DNA from 2 places in the Labrys sp. (in: a-proteobacteria) genome. Region 2 is predicted to be linked to the other one. Evidence: predicted binding sites of a transcription regulator. Region 2 holds the regulator's gene; the other holds the start of a gene.
What was found. The regulator HrcA, encoded in region 2, represses chaperone genes, less so after heat shock. The targets are predictions, from matches to a motif close to GTTAGCACTCNCNNNNNGNGAGTGCTAAC.
Positions count from the first base shown of each region.

Region 1: groES (co-chaperone GroES) is a predicted target of HrcA. The motif match lies at 2,621-2,649, and genes of this name have one in related genera.

Region 1 covers NZ_JASGFM010000001.1:246,074-249,487, forward strand. The annotation lists gene QM672_RS01185 (monovalent cation:proton antiporter-2 (CPA2) family protein) at 1-283, opposite strand, end outside; gene groL (chaperonin GroEL) at 583-2,223, opposite strand; gene groES (co-chaperone GroES) at 2,266-2,553, opposite strand; gene QM672_RS01200 (DMT family transporter) at 2,762-3,414, opposite strand, start outside.
Region 2 covers NZ_JASGFM010000013.1:102,792-106,205, reverse strand. The annotation lists gene QM672_RS14090 (DUF924 family protein) at 1-471, opposite strand, end outside; gene hrcA (heat-inducible transcriptional repressor HrcA) at 613-1,686, shown strand; gene QM672_RS14080 (GlxA family transcriptional regulator) at 1,733-2,722, opposite strand; gene QM672_RS14075 (VOC family protein) at 2,843-3,250, opposite strand; gene mog (molybdopterin adenylyltransferase) at 3,283-3,414, opposite strand, start outside.

The DNA of each region.
Region 1 (3,414 bases), on a different contig from region 2:
GGCCGCCGAGGCCGAAAATATCCTTGCGCATCGCCAGCAGGCGCGAGAGCTGCAGCTCGAGCCCGATGACGAAGAGCAGGAGGACGATGCCGATCTCGCCGATATGCTGGATGGTGACGGTATCGGTGAACAGCGCGAAGCCGGAAGGGCCGATCGCCAAGCCGGCGATCAGGTAACCGAGGATAGCGCCGAAGCCGATGCGCTTGAAGATGGGAACCGCGACGACGGCGGCGCCGAGGAAAAGCAGAAGGCTGGGGAGAAAACTGGCGTTGGAATGTTCCATGAGCCTTCATGCAATTGGAGAGCAGCGAGGTCAATTCCCTTGGGACGCCAGGCACTCGAGAACGCGAATGACCGGGCTGGGAGACCTTGGAAAGAGACGGGCGTCTTCCAGATTTATTGCTCTGGCGGCCCGGTTCAAGGGCGCCCTTCGACAAGCATGATCCAGGCAAACAAAAAGGGCGGCGCTTGCGCACCGCCCTTCGAGATTCTCACGAGGAGACCGGACTTAGAAGTCCATGCCCCCCCTCAAGTCCGGCATGCCGGACTTGAGCATGTTTCGCTTTTGGGCGAAGGGACTTCTTAGAAGTCCATGCCGCCCATGCCACCGCCCGGCATTGCCGGAGCCGCAGCGGCCTTGTCCTTCGGCGCTTCGCCGATCATCGCTTCCGTGGTGATCAGGAGCGAAGCCACCGAAGCGGCGTCCTGCAGCGCGGTGCGCACGACCTTGGCCGGATCGACGATGCCCTTCTCGAGCAGGTCGACATATTCCTCGTTCTGCGCGTCGAAACCGAAGGTCTTCGACTTGTTCTCGAGGATCTTGCCGACGACGATCGAGCCTTCGACGCCCGAGTTCTCGCAGATCTGCCGGATCGGGGCTTCGAGAGCCTTCTCGACGATCTTGATGCCGGCGCGGATGTCGGAGTTGTCGGAGGAGAGCTTGGCGACCGCAGCCTTGGCGCGGAGCAGAGCCGTGCCGCCGCCGGGGACGATGCCTTCCTGAACGGCCGCGCGGGTGGCGTTCAGAGCGTCGTCAACGCGATCCTTCTTCTCCTTGACTTCCACTTCGGTGGAACCACCGACGCGGATGACGGCAACGCCGCCGGCGAGCTTGGCCAGACGCTCCTGGAGCTTCTCGCGGTCGTAGTCGGAGGTGGTCTCTTCGATCTGAGCCTTGATCTGGGAGACGCGGCCTTCGATGTCCTTCTTCTTGCCGGCGCCGTCGACGATCGTGGTCTTCTCCTTCTCGATCGACACCTTCTTGGCGCGGCCGAGCATCTGGAGGGTCACGGTCTCGAGCTTGATGCCGAGGTCGTCGGAGATCACCTGGCCGCCCGTGAGGATGGCGATGTCTTCCAGCATGGCCTTGCGGCGATCGCCGAAGCCCGGAGCCTTGACGGCAGCGATCTTCAGGCCGCCACGCAGCTTGTTGACGACGAGGGTGGCGAGAGCTTCGCCTTCGACGTCTTCAGCGACGATGAGCAGGGGCTTGCCGGTCTGCACGACGGCTTCGAGCACCGGCAGCATGGCCTGGAGGCCCGAGAGCTTCTTCTCGTGGATGAGGATGTAGGGATCCTCGAGGTCCGCGATCATCTTCTCGGCGTTGGTGATGAAGTAGGGCGACAGGTAGCCGCGGTCGAACTGCATGCCTTCGACGACGTCGAGTTCAGTTTCGGCGGTCTTGGCTTCTTCAACCGTGATGACGCCTTCATTGCCGACCTTTTCCATCGCCTTGGCGATCATTTCGCCGACTTCGAGGTCGCCGTTGGCCGAGATGGTGCCGACCTGGGCGATTTCGCCGTTGGTGGTGACCTTCTTGGAGGACGCCTTGATCTGCTCGACGACGACGCCGACAGCCTTGTCGATGCCGCGCTTCAGGTCCATCGGGTTCATGCCGGCGGCCACGGCCTTGGCGCCCTCGCGGACGATGGCCTGGGCGAGCACGGTGGCGGTGGTGGTGCCGTCGCCGGCGGGGTCGTTGGACTTCGAGGCCACTTCGCGCACCATCTGGGCGCCCATGTTCTCGAACTTGTCCTCGAGCTCGATCTCCTTGGCGACGGTGACGCCGTCCTTGGTGATGCGGGGCGCGCCGAACGACTTCTCGATCACGACATTGCGGCCCTTCGGGCCCAGCGTGACCTTGACGGCATTGGCGAGAATGTCGACGCCGCGCAGCATCTTGTCGCGCGCGTCGGTAGAGAATTTGACTTCCTTGGCAGCCATGTGGGTGTCCTCAGAATGAATGGGGAGAATGGTAGCTGCCGATTAGGCAACGATACCCATGATGTCGGATTCCTTCATGATGAGGTAATCCTCACCATCGAGCTTGATCTCGGTGCCGGACCACTTGCCGAACAGGACGCGATCACCAGCCTTGACATCGAGGGGGGTGAGCTTGCCGGCTTCGTCGCGGCCACCCGGGCCGACGGCGATGACCTTGCCCTCCTGGGGCTTTTCCTTGGCAGTGTCGGGGATGATGATGCCGCCCTTGGTCTTTTCTTCGGCATCGACGCGCTGGACGACCACGCGGTCGTGGAGCGGACGGAACTTCATGGTTGTCTTCCTCTTGTGCGAGGGGCGGGGCCCCTTGGTCCACATCGAAGGGATTTTATGATAGACCGTTAGCACTCAGCAATGGTGAGTGCTAACGACTGACCGGGATTTAGTCAGCCCCCTGCGGACTGTCAAGGAGCGCCCCTGCAAACAATTTCGACCAAAGTGAATTTGGTGAATGGGACGGGGGACGAATCCCGGCCGGGCCTCAGGCCGGGCGGGCCCGCGGAGCGCTGAAGGTGGCGAAGAGACAGGCTGCCATGATCAGCGTAGCGCCCGCGAGCGTCCAGTTCGTCGGCACTTCGGCGAAGAGGTAGTAGCCGAAGATCATCGCCCAGACGAAGGCGGTATATTCCATGATGCCGAGCCGCGCGGCATGGCCACGCGCATAGGCCCAGGCGAGGCACAGATGCCCGAATGTGCCGAACAGGCCCACCGTGGCCGTGATCGCCCAATGCTCGAGCGTGACCGGTTGCCATTGCCACAGCCCGGCCGGCAATACGAACAGGAAGGCGAAACAATTGGAGAGCATCACGATGGTCAGGGTCGAATCCTGGCTCGACTGCTGGCGCATCAGCACCATCGACAGGGCATAGAAGAAGGCGCAGCCGAGCGCGGCCAACAGGCCGATCACGTCGAAGGCATGGGCCTGGCTGGCCTCCTGGCCACGGGCGATCACCAGCACGCCGGCAAAGCCGACCAGGATGGCGACCAGCGCCCGCACGGCGATCGGCTCCTTCAGGATGATGCGCCCCAGCAGTGCCATCAGCAACGGGGCGAGGAAGGTGAGGGTGATCGCCTCGACCAGCGGCAGCCGCGAAATTGCCGTGAAGAAGCAGGCCGCCGTCGCCAGCACCACCA
Region 2 (3,414 bases):
GCCGAAGCGGGCGATGATGTCGCGATGCTCCTCGGCATACTTCAGATAGTCGCCTTCCAGCGTCCGGCACAGAGCGAGGCAGCGCTCCTGGTCGGCAAGCTCCTCCGAATGCATGAAGGGCAGATAGAAGAAGATACGCAGCTCCGGCGCGATGCGGCGGTCATGACCATGAGCCAGAGCCGCGGCTGCAACCTGTCGTGCCTGGGGATCGCCGGCATACATCGCCGGCGTATCGCGAAAGGCATTGCGCGGAAACTGGTCGAGCAGCAGCACCAGCGCGAGCGCACCGGGCGCCCTCGCCTCCCAGTCCGCGAGTTCGCCACGCATGGCAGCCTGATGCAGGGTGAGGAAGCGCGTGCGAAAATCGCGATCGAACCCTTCATCCTTCTCGAACCAGCGTTCGGGACCCGCCGCGACCCAGAAATCGACGACGGCGCTCGCGGAAGGTGGAACCGAATCGACCATGACCATGTTCTCCTTGCGCTGACGAGACTAGAGGCGAAACTTGAACGAGGGAGGAATCTGCATAGCGCTGCGGAAACTACAATTCCACCATTGAACAATCGCCGAATGCTCGTCACATTAGCGTCGAGGAGACAGACCTTGTCCGCTGTGACGCCGACCATTCCTTCGAGTGAACTTGCCCAGCTGAACGAACGCTCGCGCGAGATATTCCGTCAGATCGTCGATTCCTATCTTGCGACCGGGGAGCCCGTCGGCTCCCGCAACATTTCGCGCCTGCTGCCCACCTCGCTGTCGCCCGCGTCGGTGCGCAACGTCATGCAGGACCTGGAGGTGCTCGGACTGATCCAGGCGCCGCATACCAGCGCCGGGCGGCTGCCGACCGAACTCGGCTTGCGCTTCTTCGTCGACGCCATGCTGGAATTCGGCGACCTCGCCGCGCAGGACCGCGCCCAGATCGACGCGCAGATCCGGGCAAGGACATCCTCGCGCTCCCTCGAGGACGTGCTGATCGAGGCCTCGGCCACCCTGTCCGGCCTGTCGCGCGGTGCCGGCGTGGTCGTCACCGGCAAGCGCGACCAGCGGCTGAAGCATATCGAATTCGTGCGCCTCGAACCCACCCAGGCCCTGGTCATCCTGGTCTCCGAGGAAGGCGCGGTGGAAAACCGGGTCATCACCGTGCCGGTCGGGCTGCCGACATCGGCGCTGGTGGAGGCCTCCAACTATCTCAACGCCCGCGCTCGCGGCAAGACGATCGAGGACCTCAAGCGCGAGATGAGCAGCGCCCTCGACGCCGGGCGCGCGGAACTCGACGATCTCACCACCAAGCTGATCAATACCGGCTTGGCAAGCTGGAGTGGCGGCCCTTCCGACATGCCGCAGCAGCTCATCGTGCGCGGCCAGGCCAATCTCCTGGAAGACCTGCATGCCGGCGAAGACCTGGAGCGCATCCGCCTGCTCTTTGCCGACATCGAGGCCAAGAAGGACCTGATCGACCTGCTCGGCCGTGCCGAGGGCGGCGACGGCGTGCGCATCTTCATCGGCTCGGAGAACAAGCTGTTCTCGCTCTCGGGCTCCTCGATGATCGCCGCGCCCTTCCGGGATGCCAACCAGAAGATCGTGGGCGTGCTCGGCGTGATCGGGCCGACTCGGCTGAACTATGCCCGCGTGGTGCCGATGGTCGACTATACCGCCAAGGTCATCGGGAAGCTGCTCAAGCCCTGACTCGGCAGACCAGGGGGCGGCCGGCAACATGCCCGTCCCGGCATGGTCAGCGCTTTTGAACGCCGGGATTTTCGCCTTCCCGCCGATCTTCGCGCGGCGTTATCGCAAAATGCGCGCGATAGGATCGCGAAAGACATGATGCGGAGGAATAGCCGCAGGCCATGGCGATCTCCATCACGCTCATGTCGGTCTGGCGCAAAAGCAGGCGGGCGCGCTGCAGCCTGAGCTGCAGATAGTAATTGGCCGGTGAATCCTTGAGCTCGGCCCGGAACAGGCGTTCGAGCTGCCGGGCGGAGACACCGGACAGGGCCGCAAGGGCCTTGGCGTCGAGCGGCGTCTCCAGATTGGCCTCCATCGCCGCCACCACGCGGATCAGCTTGCCATTGGCGATCCCCAGCCGCTTGGGCAGGCTCATGCGCTGGCGGTCGTGGCGCGGGCGCAGCCTGTCGTGGATGAACTGCTCGGACACGGCCACCGCCAGGGCCTGCCCATATTGGCGGGCGATCATGTCGAGCATCAGGTCGAGCGCCGCCGTGCCGCCGGCACAGGTGAAATGCTTGGCCGACACCTCGAACAGGGCCTCGCTGATCTCGATGTCCGGAAAGGCTTCGGCGAAGCCGGGCGCCGCCTCCCAATGCATGGTGACCTTGCCGCCGCTGAGCAGACCGGCTGCAGCGAGGATCCAAGCCCCGGTATCGAGTGCACCGATCTCGGTACCGCGGCGCGCGAGATGGCGCAGGCGCGCCAGCATCGCCTTGCTGGCATAGTGCTCCGGCTCGAAGCTGGAGCAGACGATCAAAGTAGGAATGTCGCCGCTGGAGGGCAGAGCGCCTCCCACTGGGATCGGCCAGCCATTGGAAGCCTTGACCGGCTCGCCGTCCATCGACCAGGCCCGCCAGTCGAAGACCTGCCGCCTGGCCATGCGGTTGGCGACGCGCAAAGGCTCGACGGCAGCCGAGAACGCCATCATCGAGAATTGCGGCACCAGCAGGAAATCGATCCGGATAGGCCCCGGCCCCGCATGCGGCTTGAACACGACTATTGGCTCCGGGCGGTCAAAGCATTTTCGAGAAAAGTCGATCGACTTTTCGATTAAGAAAATGCGTCAAAACAAAGGATTAGAGAAAATCTCGATCTCTTCGAATCGCAATTTTCTCTATGGCGCAATCAAGTCGCCACGATAGACAATATGGATCTTGTTGCCATCGGGATCGCGCAGATAGGCACCGTAATAGCCCTTGCCGTAATGCGGCCTTTCGCCTGGCTGCCCCTCGTCGGCGCCACCGGCCGCCATGCCACCGGCATAGGCGGCGTCGACCGCCTCGGGCGAAGCGGCCTGGAAGGCGACCATGCTGCCATTGCCGACCGTGGCGGGATGCCGGTTGAAGGGATTGTAGGCATAAAAGCGCGGTAACGGCCTGGTGGGGTCGACCCAGCAGCGGGCGTCCGGGCCGTCATCCGGCGTGACCGGGCGCTGACTTAGCCCGAGCGGTGCCAGCAGGGCATCGTAGAAGCGAGCAGCGCGCTTGAGGTCGCCGACGCCGACCGTGACATGGCTGAACATGGCCTTGCTCCTTGCTGGGTCCGGCCTGCCGATCAGCCACCGGGCCTGAACGCCTTGCAGAGAGCCGGATCCGTCTCCAGCCGCGGACCTTCGATCAGGTCGATGCAATAGGGGATGGCGGGGAAGACCGCCATCAGGCATTGCTCGATCGAGGCCGGCTTGCC